One region of the Bradyrhizobium genosp. A genome, then DNA from elsewhere that is predicted to be linked to it. Evidence: predicted binding sites of a transcription regulator. Region 1 holds the regulator's gene; the other holds the start of a gene.

The links. Region 1 encodes PhoB, which activates phosphate uptake and scavenging genes when phosphate is short. Its sites were predicted from a motif close to TGTCATNNANCTGTCAT; they were not measured.
Positions count from the first base shown of each region.
Region 2: ACP2YP_RS37195 (toxic anion resistance protein) is a predicted target of PhoB. The motif match lies at 1,990-2,006, and genes of this name have one in related genera.

Region 1 covers NZ_CP188196.1:8,122,695-8,137,348, forward strand. The annotation lists gene argF (ornithine carbamoyltransferase) at 159-1,082, opposite strand; gene ACP2YP_RS38105 (aspartate aminotransferase family protein) at 1,082-2,284, opposite strand; gene ACP2YP_RS38110 (GcrA family cell cycle regulator) at 2,737-3,249, shown strand; gene phoB (phosphate regulon transcriptional regulator PhoB) at 3,485-4,192, opposite strand; gene phoU (phosphate signaling complex protein PhoU) at 4,230-4,946, opposite strand; gene pstB (phosphate ABC transporter ATP-binding protein PstB) at 4,958-5,779, opposite strand; gene pstA (phosphate ABC transporter permease PstA) at 5,776-6,621, opposite strand; gene pstC (phosphate ABC transporter permease subunit PstC) at 6,623-7,612, opposite strand; gene pstS (phosphate ABC transporter substrate-binding protein PstS) at 7,754-8,767, opposite strand; gene ACP2YP_RS38145 (ATP-binding protein) at 8,919-10,211, opposite strand; gene ACP2YP_RS38150 (lysylphosphatidylglycerol synthase domain-containing protein) at 10,256-11,311, opposite strand; gene ACP2YP_RS38155 (haloalkane dehalogenase) at 11,834-12,760, opposite strand; gene ACP2YP_RS38160 (TetR family transcriptional regulator C-terminal domain-containing protein) at 12,757-13,347, opposite strand; gene ACP2YP_RS38165 (hypothetical protein) at 13,471-13,767, opposite strand; gene ACP2YP_RS38170 (OmpA family protein) at 13,770-14,654, opposite strand, start outside.
Region 2 covers NZ_CP188196.1:7,935,237-7,940,038, forward strand. The annotation lists gene ACP2YP_RS37185 (ATP-dependent Clp protease adaptor ClpS) at 1-92, shown strand, start outside; gene ACP2YP_RS37190 (tannase/feruloyl esterase family alpha/beta hydrolase) at 126-1,787, opposite strand; gene ACP2YP_RS37195 (toxic anion resistance protein) at 2,077-3,135, shown strand; gene ACP2YP_RS37200 (substrate-binding domain-containing protein) at 3,197-4,780, shown strand; gene ACP2YP_RS37205 (5-bromo-4-chloroindolyl phosphate hydrolysis family protein) at 4,781-4,802, shown strand, end outside.

The sequences.
Region 1 (14,654 bases):
CGCACATTCGGTGTCGTCCCGACGAAAGCCGGGACCCATAGCTACAGGCTTTTGTTTGGCGAAGACCGTTCGCCTCCACCAAGCTGCCACAAGAACGATTCCGCGGTATGGGTCCCGGCTTTCGCCGGGACGACGGCAAATATTTTACCGCGCCGAACCTACTTCACCGCGTCAAAACACCAGGCCAAAATGCCTTTCTGCGCATGCAGGCGGTTTTCGGCCTCGTCGAACACGACCGATTGCGGGCCGTCGATCACCTCGTCGGTGACCTCCTCGCCGCGATGGGCGGGCAGGCAGTGCATGAACAGCGCGTCGGACTTGGCCAACGACATCAGCTTCGAATTGACCTGGTAGGGCTTGAGCACGTTGTGGCGGTGCTCGCCTTCCTTATCGCCCATCGACACCCAGGTGTCGGTGACGACGCAATCCGCGCCCTTCACGGCGGCCTCGGGATCGGTGCCGAGCACGATCGGCGCGCCGGTCGCCTTGATGAAGTCGCGCATCACCTTCTTCGGAGCGAGCTCCGGGGGGGTTGCGACATTGAGCTGAAACTTGAAGCGCTCGGCCGCGTGCGCCCAGGACGCCAGCACGTTGTTGTCGTCGCCGGTCCAGGCCACCGTCTTGCCCTCGATCGGGCCGCGATGTTCCTCAAAGGTCAGGAGGTCGGCCATCACCTGGCAGGGATGCGAGCGCCGCGTCAGGCCGTTGATGACGGGCACGGTCGCGTACGCTGCGAGCTCAAGCAGCGCCTCATGATTGAGAATGCGGATCATGATGGCGTCGACATAGCGCGACAGCACACGCGCGGTATCGGCAATGGTTTCGCCGCGGCCGAGCTGCATCTCGGCGCCGGTGAGCATGATGGGCTCGCCGCCGAGCTGGCGCATGGCGACATCGAACGACACCCGCGTGCGGGTCGACGGGCGCTCAAAGATCATCGCCAGCGTCTTGCCTTCGAGCGGCCTGACCGGCTGATGCGCCTTCTGCTTCGCCTTCATGGCGGAGGAGGCCGCGAGCATGTTCTTGAGCTCCGACAGCGGGAGCTCGCTGATATCCAGGAAGTGTTTTGGCGTCTTGCTCATCAGCTTGCCGCCCGCTTGTTACCGGACAGCGCAGTGCAGGCGCGTTCGAGCCGGCCGATGCTGTCCTCGATCTCCGCCTCGGTCACGATCAAGGGCGGCAGGAAGCGCACGACATTGTCGCCGGCACCGACGGTGAGCAGTTTTTCGTTGCGCAGCGCCGTAACCAGGTCACCCGACGGCACCACGGCCTTGATGCCGATCAAGAGCCCCTCGCCGCGAACTTCACTGACGACATCGGGATGGCGGTCGATCACGGAAGCGAGCTTCTGCTTGAGCAGCAGCGACATCTTCTGCACGTGGTCGAAGAAGCCGGGCTCGAGCATGACGTCGAGCACCGCGTTCGCAGCCGAGATCGCCAGCGGGTTGCCGCCGAAGGTGGAGCCGTGCGAGCCGGGCCCCATGCCGGAGGCCGCATCCGCAGTCGCCAGCACCGCGCCGATCGGGAAGCCCCCGCCGAGCGCCTTCGCCAGTGACATCACGTCAGGCGTGACGCCGGTGCGCCGATGAGCGAAGAGATCGCCGGTGCGGCCCATACCGGTCTGCACCTCGTCGAAGGCGAGCAGCAGGCCCTTCTCGTCGCAGAGCTGGCGCAACGCCCGCAGGAAAGAAGGCGTCGCCGAACGCACGCCACCCTCGCCCTGGATCGGCTCGATCAGGATACCGGCGGTCTGCGGACCGATCGCCTTCTTCACGGCCTCGATGTCGCCATGCGGAATCTGGTCGAAGCCATCCATCGGCGGACCAAAGCCTTCGAGATATTTTGCAGATCCCGTCGCAGCCAGCGTTGCCAGCGTGCGGCCGTGGAAAGCGCCTTCGAAGGTGATGATGCGGTAGCGCTCCGGATGACCCTTGGAGAAGTGATGATGGCGGACCAGCTTGATCACACCCTCCAGCGCTTCGGCGCCGGAATTGCAGAAGAATACGAAGTCGGCAAAACTCTCGTTGCAGAGCCGGTTCGCGAGCTTCTCGCCGTCCGGACTCTGGAACAGGTTCGACATGTGCCAGAGCTTGGTCGCCTGCTCCTGCAGCGCCTTGACCAGCGCGGGATGGGCATGGCCGAGCGCGTTCACCGCCACGCCCGACGTGAAATCGAGATAGCGATCGCCATTGGTTGCGATCAACCAGACGCCTTCACCACGCTCAAAACCAATGTCGGCCCTGGCGAAAACGGGGAGCAAATGCGGTGCTGCGCTGTTAGCCATGATGATCTCTTTGGATGTTTCGGACGGCCTGAACGTGCGTTGCGCAGCGCATCATTGGTCCGGAAAACGAAACGTGCCGCCTTTTAAGGGCGGCACGCACGACTATCTTATGCTTGGCACCACGGGTGTCAATGCCGCCCGGAAAGCCCCACGAAATGCTGATTCCGTAGTCTTGCGGTGCCAGATTTGCGGGGTTTTGGCCACGGAACATGTGGAAGCGAGTCGGCGGACTCTTGCGCGTGAGTCACGCCATATTGTAGCGTTTGGCTTGTCAGATACGACATCTCGTGCAGCGGTTCTGATCCTCTAAGTCCTCATGTACCGGCGTAAACGTTCGGGCGTCTCATTGCGCCCGGCGAGCCTTAAGGGATTCTGACGGCACGGGTTTTTCGAGGCTTAGGCATTCGTCGTGCGGCCCCAGGATGGCAGGCGCCGGCGAAGGAAAGGGTGCAATGACGGTTTTGACCTGGTCGGATGATCGCGTCGAGCAACTGAAAAAGCTCTGGGAGGCCGGACTTTCGGCCAGCCAGATCGCGGCAGAGCTCGGTAATGTCACCCGCAATGCCGTGATCGGCAAGGTGCACAGGCTTGGCCTCTCCGGCCGCGCCAAGAGTCCGTCTTCGGCAGCTCCGCGGCCGCGCAAGGCGCGCCCAGCGCAGCACATGATGCGGGTGAGCAGGCCTATGGCACGCGGCAATACCGCGCTGGCGCAGGCCTTCGAGGTCGAGGTCGAGGCCGAGCCGGTCACCTACGACAACGTGGTGCCGATGAGCCAGCGGCTGTCGCTGCTCGAATTGAACGAGGCGACCTGCCACTGGCCGGTCGGCGATCCCTCGAGCCCGGATTTCTTCTTCTGCGGCGGCAAGGCGCTCTCCGGGCTGCCCTATTGCGCCCAGCACTCGCGGGTGGCGTATCAGCCGGCAGCGGATCGCCGGCGTGCGCCGGCGAAGCCGAGCCCGCGCTGAGGTTCAGCGCGCGACGAGTCAACAAAGTTTGGTGTCGTCCCGGCCTAGTGCGCAATTGCGCACGGGGGCCGGGACCCATTCTCCGAGAACGCAATTTCTGCGCTAAGGGGTCACTCCAAGTCCCGCCCACCACGTCCACCTGTGGCTATGGGTCCCGGCCCCCCGCGCGCAATTGCGCAACTAGGCCGGGACGACATTGGAGTCTGTGGCCGCAGCTCAAATCAAACTGCCAGCCCTACGTCTGCTCGGCCTTTGCAAAGCGATCATCGAGCGCATACCCCGCGCCGCGGACGGTGCGGATCGGGTCCTGCTCGCGACCGAGATTGAGCAGCTTGCGCAGGCGACCGATATGCACGTCGACGGTGCGCTCGTCGATATAGATGTCGCGGCCCCAGACGCTATCGAGCAGCTGCTCGCGCGAGAACACGCGGCCGGGGTGCTCCAGGAAGAACTCCAGCAGGCGATATTCTGTCGGGCCGAGATCGATCGGCCGGCCGGAGCGCGCCACGCGGCGCTTTTCGCGGTCGAGCTCGATGTCGCCGAAAGCCAACACGGTAGCGAGCCGCTCGGGGCTTGCGCGCCGGAGCAGACCTTTCACGCGCGCCAGGAGCTCAGGCACCGAGAACGGCTTGACGATGTAATCGTCGGCGCCAGTCGCAAGGCCCCGCACCCGCTCGCTCTCCTCGCCGCGCGCGGTGAGCATGATGATCGGCAGCTGCTTGGTGTCGGACCGCGCACGAAGCCGCCGGCACAGCTCGATGCCTGATAGTCCCGGCAGCATCCAGTCGAGCACGATCAGATCGGGGATGTGCTCCTTGAGGCGGGTGTCGGCGTCGTCGCCGCGCATCACCGTCTCGACGTCATAGCCGTCGCCTTCGAGGTTGTAGCGAAGCAGCTCGGTCAGAGCTTCCTCGTCTTCAACCACCATAATGCGTGCGCCCATGGTGTCGTGGCTCCTTGCGTGTTCAGGTATCGTGAAATCAGGTGTTCGGGACCGGCGCGGCGAACGTCGTCATGTCGCCCTTCGGTCGCTTGTCGGTGATGGCCTGGCCTTCGATCATGTAGAACACGGTCTCGGCAATGTTGGTGGCGTGGTCGCCGATCCGCTCGATGTTCTTGGCGCAGAACATCAGATGGATGCAGAACGAGATGTTGCGCGGATCCTCCATCATATAGGTGAGGAGCTCGCGGAACAGCGAGGTGCAGATGGCGTCGACTTCCTCGTCGCCCTTCCACACCGCCATCGCCGCCGGCAGGTCATGCGCCGCATAGGCGTCCAGCACCGACTTGACCTGCTGCTGCACGAGGTCGGTCATGTGCTCGAGGCCGCGGAACAGTTTCAGCGGATGGAAATCCGTCTCCAGCGCCGCGACGCGCTTGCCCATGTTCTTGGCGAGGTCGCCGATGCGCTCGAGATCGGTCGCGACCCGCATGGCGCCGACGATTTCGCGCAAGTCCACCGCCATCGGCTGGCGGCGGGCGATGGTGAGCACGGCGTGCTCCTCAATCTTCTTCTGGAGGGCGTCGATGTCGGCGTCGGTGGCGACGACGCGCTGGCCGAGCGCGACGTCGCGGCGGATCAGCGCGTCGACGGAATCGACGATCATGCGCTCGGCGAGGCCGCCCATTTCCGCCACCGACCGGGTGAGCTCCTGGAGGTCGGTGTCGAAGGCCTTTGCGGTATGTTCAGAACCCATATCCAGTCTCCTCAGCCGAACCGGCCGGTAATGTAATCCTGCGTGCGTCGGTCGGTCGGCGACGTGAAGATCTTGCTGGTGTCGTCGAACTCGATCAGCTCGCCGAGATACATGAAGGCGGTCTTGTCGGAGACGCGGGCCGCCTGCTGCATGTTGTGGGTCACGATCGCGATCGTGTAGTTCTCGGACAGCTCCTGGATCAGCTCCTCGACCTTCGCAGTCGAGATCGGATCGAGCGCCGAGCAGGGCTCGTCGAACAGGATCACCTCGGGCCGCACCGCGACGGTGCGGGCGATGCAGAGGCGCTGCTGCTGGCCGCCGGAAAGCGACAGGCCGGAAGCGTTGAGCTTGTCCTTGACCTCGTTCCACAGCGCGCCGCCGCGCAGCGCCTTCTCGACGCGGTCGTCCATCTCCGACTTCGAGATCTTCTCATAGAGACGGATGCCGAAGGCGATATTCTCGTAGATCGTCATCGGGAACGGCGTCGGCTTCTGGAACACCATGCCGACGCGGGCGCGCAGCAAATTGAGGTCGAGCTTGGGGTCGAGGATGTTGGTCTGGTCGAGCATCAGCTGACCGGTGACGCGCTGACCCGGATAGAGGTCGTACATCCGGTTGAAGATGCGCAGCAGGGTCGACTTGCCGCAGCCCGACGGGCCGATGAACGCCGTGACGCGGTTGGCGCCGAGCACCAGATTGATGTTCTTCAGCGCGTGGTGCTCGCCGTAATAGAAGTTGAGGTTGCGCACCGTCACCTTGGCGGGCGCTTCCGGCAGCATGGGCGCCTGCGGCAGACCACCGGCAGCGCTCATCGATACGGAAAGATCACTCATTTTGCGGTCCTCTCGGCGCCAAGAATGCGAGCGCCAATGTTCAGGGCAAGCACGGTCAGGGTAATCAGCAGCGCGCCGCTCCAGGCGAGCTGCTTCCAGTAGACGTAGGGGCTCTGGACGAAGTTGTTGATGGTGACCGGCAAGTTCGCCATCGTCTTGTTCAGGCTGAGGCTGAAGAACTGGTTCGACAGCGCGGTGAAGAGCAGCGGCGCGGTTTCGCCGGCGACGCGGGCGGTAGCGAGCAGCACGCCGGTGATGAGACCGGAGCGCGCGGCACGGTAGGCGATGCGCTTGATCACCAGCGAGCGCGGCAGGCCGAGCGCAGAAGCCGCCTCGCGCAGCGCGTTCGGCACCAGCAGCAGCATGTCCTCGGTCGTGCGCAGCACCACCGGGATCACGATGACGGCGAGCGCGAGCGAGCCTGCGATTGCCGAGAAGCCGCGCATCGGCACCACCACCGCGCCGTAGATGAACAGGCCGATGATGATCGAGGGCGCCGAGAGCAGAATGTCGTTGATGAAGCGGATCACCGAGGTCAGCTTGTCGTTGCGGCCGTACTCGGCGAGATAGGTGCCGGCGAACATGCCGAGCGGCGCGCCGATGCCGACGCCGATCGCGGTCATGATCAGCGAGCCGACGATGGCGTTGCGCAGGCCGCCTTCGGTCGAGCCCGGAGGCGGCGTGTCCGCGACGAACAGTTCGAGGTTGAGGCCGGCGATGCCGTTGTAAAGCAGCGTGATCAGGATCAGCGCGAGCCAGGTGACGCCGAAGGCGGCGGCACCGAAGCAAAGCCCGCGGATCAGGATGTCCTTGCGGCGGCGGCGTGCGTAAATCGGGTTCATGCTAGTTCCCCGCCTTCTTTTCCAGCCGCATCAGCATCAGCCGGGCGCCGGCGAGCACGAAAAACGTCAGCACGAACAGCAGCAGGCCGAGCAGGATCAGGCCGGACTGGTGCAGGCCGTCACTCTCGGCGAATTCGGATGCGATCGCCGCCGAGATCGTGGTGCCCGGCGCGAAGATCGATGACGAGATGCGGAACGAGTTGCCGATGATGAAGGTCACCGCCATGGTCTCGCCGAGCGCGCGACCCAGCCCCAGCATGACGCCGCCGATGATGCCGACGCGGGTGTAGGGGATCACCACGCTGCGGACGACTTCCCAGGTGGTGCAGCCGACGCCGTAGGCGGCCTCTTTCAGCACCGGCGGCACCGTCTTGAACACGTCGACCGAGATCGAGGTGATGAAGGGCAGCACCATGATGGCGAGGATCAGCGCGGCGTTGAACAGGCTGAGATAGGACGGCGGACCTGCGAAGATCGCGCCGAGCACAGGGACGCCGTCAAAAATCTTGATCATGAAGGGCTGGAAGTTGTTGGCCAGGAACGGACCCAACACGAAGAAGCCCCACATGCCGTAGATGATCGAGGGAATGCCGGCGAGCAGCTCGATCGCCATGCCGATCGGGCGGCGCAGCCATTGCGGGCAGAGCTCGGTCAGGAAGATCGCAATACCGAGACCAACCGGAATGGCGATCAGCATCGCGATGAAGGAGGTGACCAGCGTGCCGTACATCGGCCCGAGCGCGCCGAGCACAGGCGGATCCGCCGACGGTGCCCAGCGCTGCGTCCACAGGAACGCGAAGCCGTATTCCCTCATCGCCGGGAAAGCGCCGACGATCAGCGAAATGATGATGCCGCCGAGGATCAGCAGCACGGAGATCGCGCTGAGGCGAGTGATCCAGTAGAAGGTGACATCGCCAAGCTTGAACGCGCTCAAGGCCTTGGCGCGATCATATGGTCCGGCGGCGTCTACTACATTGCTCTCGACAGCCATCTCTGCCACGCCGATCCCCTGTCCAAACGATACTTGTTCTTGTGTCACCAGTCTCGTGCCCCGGATGCAGCAACACGCTGATCCGGGGCAGAAGTCATGTGGTCCGGCATGCGGCCATTTGCGGCCGCATCGCGTGAGAGCTTAGCTCTTGATGTCGGCCGCCCAGGTCTTCTCGATCAGCTTCACGACGCTCTCGGGCATCGGGATGTAATCGAGCTCTTCGGCTGCCTTGGCGCCGTTCTTGAATGCCCAGGCGAAGAACTTGAGAGCTTCCTTCGACGCCGCCTTATCAGCCGGCTCCTTGTGCATCAGGATGAAGGTCGCAGCCGTGATCGGCCAGGACTTCTCGCCGGGCTGGTCGGTCAGGATGACGTAATAGCCGGGAGCCTTGGCCCAGTCGGCGTTGGAAGCGGCCGCCTGGAAAGCCTCGACCGTCGGCTGCACCGTCTTGCCGGCCTTGTTGACGAGGGCCGTGTAGGTCAGCTTGTTCTGCTTGGCATAGGCGTACTCGACATAGCCGATCGAGTTCTTGGTCTGGCTGATGTTGCCCGACACGCCTTCGTTGCCCTTGGCGCCGACGCCAACCGGCCACTCGACGGCGGTACCTTCACCGACCTTGCTCTTCCAGTCCGCGCTGGCCTTGGAGAGATAGTTGGTGAAGTTGAAGGTGGTGCCCGAACCATCCGAACGGCGAACCACGGTGATCGCGTCCGACGGCAGCTTCACGTTCGGATTGAGCTTCTTGATCGCGGCGTCGTCCCACTTGGTGATCTTGCCGAGATAGATGTTGGCGAGGGTCTCGCCGTCGAACACCATCTCACCGGCCTTGACGCCCTCGATGTTGACGACGGGAACGATGGCACCCATCACCATCGGCCACTGGACGAGACCGTCCTTCTCGAGCTGGTCGGCCTTGAGCGGCGCGTCGCTGGCGCCGAAGGTCACGGTCTTGGCCTGGATCTGCTTGATGCCGCCGCCGGAGCCGATCGACTGGTAGTTCAGGCCGTTGCCGGTCTCCTTCTTGTAGGCGTCAGCCCACTTCGAATAGACCGGGAACGGGAAGGTCGCGCCTGCACCCGTGATGTCGGCAGCAAAGGCCGCCGTCGTCGTTGCGGCGACCAAGCCAGCAGCGACGATCGTTTTGATGAAATTCATGCTGGTCTCCATACAGGGGAGCGAAGCGCCATCAGCGCCCGATCGCGCTCCCCGCGCCGCCCCCTTTAGGAGCGGTCGGCTGTGCTTTTACGAAGGTTTCGTGACAGTCGGATGACGTTGTCAAGCAATTGAAATCGCTTGATTTTCGGGTCTAGACTAAAGTCTTGGCCTGGGGAAAACAGGCGGTGAAAGTGGCACCCTGCCGAGGGACACTTTCGATCAAAAGACGGCCGCGGTGACGGTTAAGAATATGTTTCACCAGCGATAATCCCAATCCGGTTCCGCCCTGCGAGCGGCTGTCGCCGACGTCCACCCGGTAGAAGCGCTCGGTCAGGCGCGGCAGGTGCTCGGGCGCGATGCCGGGGCCAAAATCGCGCACCATGACCCGGACTTCCTGAGTTCCATCAATCGCCGGTGTCGCGTTCAGCGACACGATGACGCGCCCGCCGGAAGCGCCGTATTTGAGCGCGTTCTCGATCAGGTTTTCGAACAGGCGCAGCAGCTCCTCGCGATCGCCGGCGATCATCACCGGGGTCTCAGGCAGATGGGTCTCGACCTCGACCTGGCGTTCCCGGGCCAGCGGCTCGAGCCCGTCGGCGACCTGGAAGATGATCGGCAGCAGGTCGACCAGGGTATCCGGCCGGACATGCGCCGACAGTTCCACCCGCGACAGCGACAGCAAATCGTCGATCAGGCGCGCCATGCGGGTGGCCTGATTGTGCATGATGCCGAGGAAGCGCTCGCGCGCCTTGGGATCGTCCTTGGCCTGGCCCTGCAGCGTGTCGATGAAGCCAGAGAGCGCGGCCAGCGGCGTACGCAATTCGTGGCTGGCATTGGCGACGAAGTCGGCGCGCATCTCCTCGACCCGACGCAGCGGCGTCTGGTCATGGAAGGTCATCAGCATGCATTTGTCAGCGCCGCCGAAATTGGTCGGCACCGGCACCGGGGTGATGATCAGCTCCATCCAGCGATCGACCGGCACGTGATCGAGATAGGTCGCGCGCCGCGGCTCGGTGGTCGCAATGGACTCGCGCAGCGCCGTGATGATCTCCGGCGAGCGCAGCGCGAACTGGGCGAGCTCGTTCTTGCGCAGCGCCGGCGCGAGCTGGGCGGCGGCGGCATTGAGATGGATGACGCGGCCGGCGCGGTCGAGCAGCACGGCCGGATCCGGCATGCCGGCGACGACCGCGGCGACCGCCGCACTCTCGACCGGATTGACGCGGCGGGTGTCCTCGCGGGAGGCAACGGTATCATGCAGCCGCCAGGGGATTAGAGCGGCCGCGGCGATGCACAGGAACACCGTCGCGGCCCGCATCACCGACAATTCGCCGAGCGAAACCACGACCGACAGCGCTAGCGCGGCGGCGATCAGGATGGCTGTCGAGTGCCGCAGCCGGTCGGACCAGGGCTGCACCGTGGGAGACGAGGGAGCGTCGATCGCCATCGGGGCGGGCTTCTCCTTGTTGGCTTTGCGTTCCTTGGCGCCGGTCAGGCGCCGCTATCGCTGCGCTTTCTTACATAAGCGGCCTTAGGCGCTGGGCCTGGATCAAGCTTGAGCGCTGCCTGTTGCAGGCGCTTCGATCGAGCGCCGATGATAACCTCGCGAAACGTCAGCAAGATTACAGAGATGACGAAGGGCGACAGATAATAGAGGACCCGGAACAGCAGCATGCCGCCGAGCAGTTCCTCGCGGTCCATCTGCCAGAGGCCGACCAGCATGGCGGCGTCGAACACCCCGAGCCCGCCGGGCGAATGGCTGGCGAAGCCGAGCAGTGTCGCCGAAACGAAAATCACCGCGACCACGACGAAGCCGAGATTGGGCTCGTCGGGCACCAGTACGTACATCGCGAGCGCGCAGAAGCCGAGATCGATGATGCCGATCGCGATCTGCAGCAGCGTCAGCGGGCCGCCCGGCAGCATCACGGTCCAGGGGCCGCGCCCGACCACCCGCGGCTGGGTCCAGACCCAGACCACATATCCGACAAGTGCGGCGAGGATCATCATCGCCAGCGTCCGGTTCAGCCAGGGCGGCAGCTGGTCGATCGAGGTGGCCGCCTCCGGATGATAGGAAATGCCGAGGCCGAGCACGGCGGCGTTGCCGAGCCAGAAAGTGAGGCCGGCGAGGAAGCAGATTTTTGCGACGTCGATCGCGTTCAAGCCGTACGCCGAATAGATGCGATAACGCACCGCGCCGCCGGTGAAGACGCTGGCGCCGACATTGTGGCCGATCGAATAGCTGGTGAAGGCCGCGAGCGCATTGATGCGATAGGGCACGTGGGAATGGCCGATCGCGCGCACGGCAAACAGATCGTAGAACGTCAGTGTGAAATAGCCCGCGGCGACGAACAGCGCGGCCATCCCAATCTGGCGCGGCTCGGTGCTCTTGATCGCCTCGATCACCTCGTTCGTGTCGATGCCGCGCAGCATGTGGTAGAGCACATAGCAAGCGATGCCGATGACCGCGACGCTGATCACAACTCCAAGCTTATGCAGGATTTGCTTCTGGCGCAGAAACGTCATCGCCCTGCGTATGGCTTCCAGCATCTAGACCTCGAACAACGCTTCAGCGGCCAGGGTGGCCGGCGAACAGGCGGACGACGCACAGGCACTCAACGAACCCTCACCGCCGGCTCCGGCCTCGCGCATGCCCCCCATCCCTCCACTAGCGCGTTTTGAGGCGGAGTGGAATTCGCCAATGTGAACAAAATCACGTGCCTTCAATATTTTAGGCAGGTTTGCGAGCTCAAGGTGCACGGTTTGGCGCTTTCGGCGGCAAGCTAGAGGCGAATCTCCATGGCAATCCTGCGCAGGAGCCATGAAGTTTTGATGATTTCGACCGGACAATGTTCCGTCACGCCTTAAGTCGACATCAATCTTTAGGCCGCTGTTGAAAGAGGGGGGCGAACCGTGCCGGCCGGCTGCGGCACGAATAGCCGCGCGGCAATCGCGCGGCCGGGCGTTTGCCCTGACGGTTGGTTGCAACGCGACATCACAGAGAGGTGCTGTCGCGGCCGTCCGCCGGTGCTGGGCCGGCGGAGACCATGCCGTTCAGAGGGGGCGGACTGCTCAGGCCGCAAGCTGCGGACGCACCGCCTCGATGCCGGCGATCCAGCCGGCGACGGAGCGGCCGATCGCCTCGGGGTGATCCTCCTGAAGGAAGTGCAGTCCAGCCCCAAGACGAACGTGGGCGCAATGCTTCAACGAAGCCGCGAACGTCTCGGCGAACTCCGGTGCGACCAGCGCACCGGGCTCGCCCGAGAACAGCAGCTTTGGGTAGGACGATGCGGCCAGCGCCGCATGCGCGGATTGGAGCGCCTCATAGACGTCGGCGGGATCGCCTGCGATCGGCAATTCGCGCGGAAGGGTGAGAACGGGACGGCGGCTCTCCGGTGTCGGGAACGGCGCGCGATAGGGCGCCATCTCGTCGCCGCTGAGCTTGCGGACGATGCCGCCCGGCAGCACGCGTTCGACGAACGCATTCGCCTCGAGGATCATGGCTTCTCCCTCACCCGGCGTCCTGAACTTGCGAAACGCCGCCCGCGCCGCCTCGGCATGATCCTGCTCCTCCGCGCGGTCGGTGTGATGGAAATCCTGCCAGGTCGGCATCGGACGGATGAACTCCATGAAAGCGAGACCGCGCACGAGATCCGGCCGGCGCGCGGCAAGATGAAATGCGAGGGCGGTGCCCCAGTCCTGCGCGACGATGTAGGCCGAGTTGATGCCACGCTGTTCGATGAAGGCATCGAGATAGCGGACGTGGTCGACAAAGCGGTAGGCGATGTCGGGCTTGCCGGATTGGCCGAAGCCGATGAGGTCGGGCGCGATGCAACGCGCGACCGGCGACACCAGCGGCAAAATGTTGCGCCAGATGTGCGACGAGGTCGGATTGCCGTGCAGGAAGAGCGCGACGGGCGCACCTTCCGCGCCTGTCTCGCGATAGGCCATGCTGCTTCCGAGGACGGACGCTTTGCGGATCTCGATCTGCTTGGTCATGTCGGCTCCTTGAACACGGTTTGGAATGCGATGGTCTTGAAACGCTCGAGCGCCTTGGGATTGCGGTCGACCTTCATGCGCAGGATCGCGCCCTGCCAGGACGCGAGCAGGAAGTCGGCAAGCTCGTCGGGCTCGAAATCGGATGCGATCTCGCCGCTGGTCTGGGCATCCCTGATGCAGGCGGCGAACGGCATGCGCCATTCGGCAAAGATCGCCGCGAGGCGCGCGCGCAGCAGCTCGCTGCTTCCGCTCGCCTCCAGGCTGAGGTCGCCGATCAGGCAGCCGCGGCCGTAGCCGTCGGCCTCGAGCCGGCCAGTGATGATGTCGAGATAGTGCCTGAGCCGCGCCCGCGGCGTCAGCGAGGCGTCATCGAGGGCCTCGGCGACCAGCCCCCTGGTGATGTCGAAATAGCGGTCGAGCACCTCTGAGGCGAACGCCTCCTTGGAGCGGAAATGGTTGGTGAAGGATCCCTGCGGCGCGCCCGCCGCAGCGGTGACGTCGCGCACGCTGGTGCCGTGATAGCCGGTCCGGAACATGACCTTCAGGCCGGCGTCGAGAATGGCGTCTTTGAGTGAGGGCTTTGGCATAAGCGGGATAATACGTACGTACGTATTATTGTCAAGCGTCGATTTGCTGCTTCGGCAATCTCCTTGCCGATCAATTCGCTATCGCGATTTGAGACGACAGATCGCCTGACCGGTGATGATGAATCAGGCCACAGGCTGGCTGCGCGAGACCACCCAATAGCGCAGCCACGCGCCGATGGTGCAGCCGACGAGGTAGCAGGCGAACATGACCAGGCCGAGGTCGAGCCAGTAGCCGAAGCGGCCCGGGACCACATGCGCGAACGAGGCCGAGACCAGGCCCGCGACCAGCGCGGCGAGCCAGCGCGCGGTCACCTTCGAGGTGCCGTTGCCACGCTGGACCACCGAGATCCAGCCCATGCAGAAACCCAGCAGCACCGAGCCAATCAGCCAGCCCATATGGAACGAGACGAGATAGGGCATCGTCACCTCACCAGAAATTCGATACGGCGGTTTTGCGCCTTGCCGTCGTCGCTGTCGTTGCCGGTGACGGGCTGCGTGCTGCCATAGCCGACCGCGCTGAAGCGGTCGGCCGGCAGGCCAGCCTTGACCAGATAATCGATCACCGCCTGCGCGCGCTTCTCGGAGAGCGCCTGGTTGAAGGCATCCTCGCCGTCGGAATCGGTGTGGCCTGCGACTTCGATATTGGTGGTGGGGCAGCGCAACGCCGTCTCGATCAGATGATCGAGAATGCCGGCGGAGTCAGGATCGATGTCGGCGCGCTTGGTTGCGAAGCGGATCTTGCCCTTGGCCAGCAGCTCCGAGAACAATTGCTGGCAGACGGTCCCGTCGACCGGCCCCGCCGCAGGCTTCACCGTGATTTCAGGCTTGTATTGCCAGTTTTTTGGAAAGTCCTTGCCGAGCCCTGCGCGGATATCGTTGGCCGCACCTTCGTACAGCGCGTCGCCCGACAGCTTCACCTCGCGATCGGACACCACGAGCGTGCCGGTCGACAGCCGCGATAGCGCGCCGAGCGCTGCGACCACCGCAGCGTTGAAGGAGCCGGGCGCACCGACGCTGGCCTTGAGATTGTCGACGACCTTTTCGGTGAAGAATTTTCGCGACGCGCTGGTCGCGATCGCGGCGTGAACGTTGTTGTCGGGCACGTAGCCGGTCAGCGTCACGGTGGCGGCGACCGGATCCTTGTAGGCCTGGAAGATGTAAGGCGGTGCCTTGATCTCGTTGGCGGCGATCGAAAAGCCTTCGGGCAGGTTCTTCAGCGCAGCCGCAATCGCCTCGCGACCACCGAGGTCGCGCGCCATGCCTGACAGATTGACCTTGGTGTCGGAGATGGTGATCTTGCCGTCCTT
Region 2 (4,802 bases), 190 kb from region 1:
ATATCGACGAGGCGCTCGATGACATGCTGTTCTCGGGCGGCCGGCTCAATGCGCAATTGCTCGGCGGCGCACAGGCCATGGCGGCGGGGTAACACCCGCCACTATAGCAGTCGGCTCCGGCCGCCTTACGGCGCGCAAGCAAAGCTCGCCGCCGCCGTCACCGGGCCGCTCTTGTAGTGCGGCCAGGCCGGCCAGCGGCACAGCGGCATCGCGCGCGTCACGGCAAATGACGGCGCTTCGACCTTCTGCTCGGTGACTTCGAGGTCACCGGGCGCGGTGCCCTTCTCGACCCAGTCGACCAGCGCGCTCAGCATATCGACATTGGCGGGCGCGCCGGAGCCGACATGGTCGACGCCGGGCGCGGTGTAAAGCCGCGCGAACTCCGCGGTCTCGGCCTTGCCGAGCTTGCGCTCGACGCTCTCGAAATAGCGGATGCCGGCATAAGGGCTCTGCGCGTAGTCCGCCATGTGCTCGAGCATGATCAGCCGGCCGCCGTGGGCGCGGAAGCGGCTGAGATCGGGATCGGTCGAATCCATGAGGCTCGAGACCTCGAGCAGCCGCGCCTTGTGCTCCTCCACCTTGTAGGTGGTGACGTCGAGCTTGGGATCGCGCGCGAACACATATTGAATGCCGCCAGCGCCGTAGACCCAGGCGATGCCGTTGTTGGGCGCGGGCGGCTGCGCCGGCGGCGCGGCGCCGAGCCACCACGCCATCCAGCCGCCGGTCGGCCCGACCGCCGGCGTATCCTCACCCGACACGCCCCAGCCCGGATAGTCGTCGAGGCCGTTGGCGAGCGTGAACGGGAATTTGTAGGTGGCGTGCAGCGTATCGACGGCCTTGATTTGCGCGTCTGTGAGGCACTGATCGCCGCTCTTGCCGCCGGCGCAACGCAATGTCTCGACCTTGAACGCCGCCTTGCAAGCGACAGGGTCCTGCACCAGCGCGTCGTCGGAGCCGTCGGCCTTGTCGCAAGCGGCCCGCACCGCATCGCCGACAAGCTTGACCTGCGCCGGATTGATCCAGCCCTCGCCCATGGTGACGAGACCGGAGCGGGTGCCGGCATGCTGCAAGCCGACCCAGTTGATGACAGGCACGCGCGCAAAGATCCCGTCGAAATCATCGGGATAGCGCTGCGCCATGGTGAGGCCTTCGCGGCCGCCCTCGGACGAACCCATGAAGTACATTTTGTCCGGCTTCTTGCCGTAAGCGCGCTGCATCAGCACGACCGCGGCGTCGCGCACCTTCTTGTAGGCGCGATGGGCAAAATTCTCGAACGCCTCGTCATTCAGCGCGAACAACTGCGGCGGCTCGCCCGGCTTGGACTCATGACCGGAATCGGTGCCGTAGGTGACGAAGCCGCGCGCGAGTGGCGACGGCTTGTCGAACGGATAGGCCGGCGGCAAACCGAGGCCGGTGATCAGCACGCCGTTAAAACCACCGCCGCCATATTGCACCGAGCGCCCGTTCCATTCGACGGGCAGATTGACCTGGAATTTGACCGGCGGTGCCTTGGGATCCACGGGCTCGATATGACCGAGCACCTTGCAGAAGACGGGATTGGCCGGCGTGATGCGTCCCGACGGCGTCGGTCCGCGCTCGGCGACAGCGAGCTGAGACGCTGTCTGCAACGTCGCGGTGTCGATCTTGACGGCGTCGGGGCCGCCGACGAGACCCTTGCAAACGGTATCCGCATCCTCGGCCAGTGTCGCCGCGAACGCGCCGGTCGCGCCCAGCGCCGCTGCCGTCCCCACCAGCCATCCACATAGCTTCGCAATCCTGCGCGCCATCGTTTCCATCCCCACTTGTTGTCGTTCAGTCCTACATTCCTGCCGATTCAATGCGACTGATCGCCTGCCGTCAATCATCGCCACGCGTCGCCATTCGCGGGTCGATTCCGGCACGCTGTCTCCCGTAAAGAACTGAACTCACTGCAAAATTCCGTCCGGCGACAGAACGCGAACGGCCTGTCCGCCGACCAAGTCCACAGGCTGTCATCAATCTGTCAGATGGGCCGGGCTTTCCTGCCCGAGCGGCAGGACGTGCTATCCTGCCTCGACAAGAACCAAGGAGCGAATGGTGAGCGAAATCATCAATGTCCCGGCACTGCCGACGGATGCCTCGGCCGTCGCGCGCATCAAGTCCGAGATCGACATTTCGGATCGGTCGCGCCTCGTCACGTTCGGCGAGCGGGCCCAGCGCTCGGTGGTCGAGTTCGCCGACCGCATTCTCGCCCAAACCCAGAACCGCGAGCTCGGCAGCACCGGCAAGTTGCTGACGGATGTCCTCGGCAAGGCACGCGGGCTCGATGCCGCTGACCTCAAGGACAAGGGTTTTCTGACCCGGATATTCTCGTCGGCGGAGGCCCGGCTGCGCCGCTTCACCGAGCAGTTCAACGACGTCGCTTCGCAGATCGACCGCGTCTGCGTCGAGCTCGACCGCAACAAGGAGGTCCTGCGCCGCGACATCGCACTGCTCGACGATCTCTATGAACAAACCCGCGGCGCACTCGGCCAGCTCGATACGCACATCGCGGCCGGCAAGGCGTTCACTGAGGAATTCCGCGGCGGCAAGCTCATCGAGATGGAGCAAAGCGCCAAGGCTCAAGGCGCGGGCAGCGACGCGATGCTCGCCGCGCAGACCTATCAGGACGCGCTCCAGGCGCTCGACCGGCTGGAGAAGCGCGTCTTCTATCTCCAGCAGGCGCGCCAGATCGGCATCCAGCAGTTACCGCAGATCCGCATCGTCCAGTCCGGCGACGAGACGCTGATCGAGAATTTGCAGGCCACGACCGAGCTGACCATACCGGTTTGGAAGCAGAAGATGATCCTGCTACTCGGATTGAACCGGCAGAAGTCTGCGCTGGAGCTGCAGAAGACGGTCACCGACGCGACCAACGAGATGATGCGCCAGGCGTCCGAGATGATGAAGACCCAGGCGATCGAGATCGAAAAGCAGTCGCAGCGCGGCATCGTCGATATCCAGACCCTGGAGAAGACCAACCGGGACCTGATCGACACCATCACGGGCGTACTCACCGTGCAGGAGCAGGGCCGCAACAAGCGCGCCGAGATCGAGCACCGGATGGCGGAACTAACGGATGAGTTGAAGACCGCGATCTCCAAGGCTGCGCCTTGAGGCGTGCTGCGTCCATGAAGCGTCTTCACAAGGGCAGTTGCATGAAGGCTCACGCATGAAGATGTTCCGTTTCCTGCGGCGCCGGCTGGCATTGCTCGCAGCGGTGCCGCTGATGGCCGCCCTGTTGTCGGGCTGCGGCGGGCCAGGACCGCAATTCACCATTCTCTCGGGCTCGGAGAACGACATCCTCGAGCCGTTGGTGCAGGAATTCTGCAAATCGCGCAACGCGACCTGCACCATGCGCTATCAGGGTTCGCTCGACATCGCGCTGGCGCTGAAGGCCGGCGATCCCGGCGCAGACGCGGTGTGGCCGGCCGCCTCGATCTGGATCGACATGTTCGACACGACAAGGCGCGTGAAGATGGTCAAGTCGATCGTGCAGATGCCGGTCATTCTCGGCGTGCGGCTTTCCAAGGCGCAGGAGCTGGGCTGGATTGGTGCCAAGGTGACCGCCAAGGACATCCTCGCGGCGGTCGAGGGCGGCAAGCTGAAATTCCTGATGACGTCGGCGACGCAGTCGAATTCGGGAGCCGCGGCCTATCTTGCGATGCTGGCGGCCGGGATCGGTAAGCCCGACTTGATCGAGGCCGGCGATCTCGACAAGCCCGAGGTGCTCGCCACGGCGCGCGGATTACTGAAAGGCGTCGAACGCAGCGCAGGCTCCAGCGGCTGGCTCGCCGACCTCTACCGCGACGGCGAACGCAATGGCGCGCATTACCAGGCGATCTGGAACTACGAAGCCGTCATCAAGGAGACCAACGACAAGCTGATCGCCGACAACCACGAGCCGCTCTATGCGATCTATCCTGCTGACGGCGTCGCGATTGCCGACTCGCCGCTCGGCTTCGTCGATCGCGGCCGCGGCAAGGACGTCGAGGGCTTTTTCACCGATTTGCAGACCTTTCTGCTCAACGGCGATGCCCAAGCCAGGATCGCCAAGACCGGCCGGCGGGTCGAGATTGGCCGCGCCACACCGCTTGCGGCCGACCCGAAGACGAATCTCGATCCATCGCGGCCGGTGACCGTGATCCGTCCACCGGAACCCGCGGTCATTCAGAAGGCGCTCCTGATCTATCAGGAAGCGCTGCGCCGGCCGTCGCTGACCGCGCTCTGCCTCGACGTCTCCGGCAGCATGCAAGGCGCCGGCGAAACGCAGCTGCTCGACGCGATGCGTTTCCTGCTCACGCCGGCGCGGACCCGCGAGGTGCTGGTGCAATGGACAAAGTCGGACGAAATCCTGGTCCTGCCATTCAGCGATCACATTCTCTGGTCGGCGCGCGCCAGCGGCGACGAGAACGAGCAGACCGGCCTGCTCGCACGCGCGCTCGAATTGCGCGCCGGCGGCGGCACCGACTTCTATACCTGCGGTGCCCAGGCGCTCGCGGCCATGAAGCCGCAGCTCAACGACGGCCAGCATCTGCCGGCAATCGTCATCATGACTGACGGCAAGAGCCAGGGCGCAATGTCGACGTTCGAGAGCGCCTGGCGCGCCGATGGACATCGCGTGCCGGTGTTTGGGGTGACGTTCGGCGCCGAGGTAGATCGTGCTCAGCTCGACAATCTGGCAAAGCTGACCGGCGGACGCGTGTTCGACGGCAGCAAGAGTCTCACCGACGCGTTCCGCGCCGTACGAGGATACAACTGAATGGCCGCAATGCCGTCCGGGC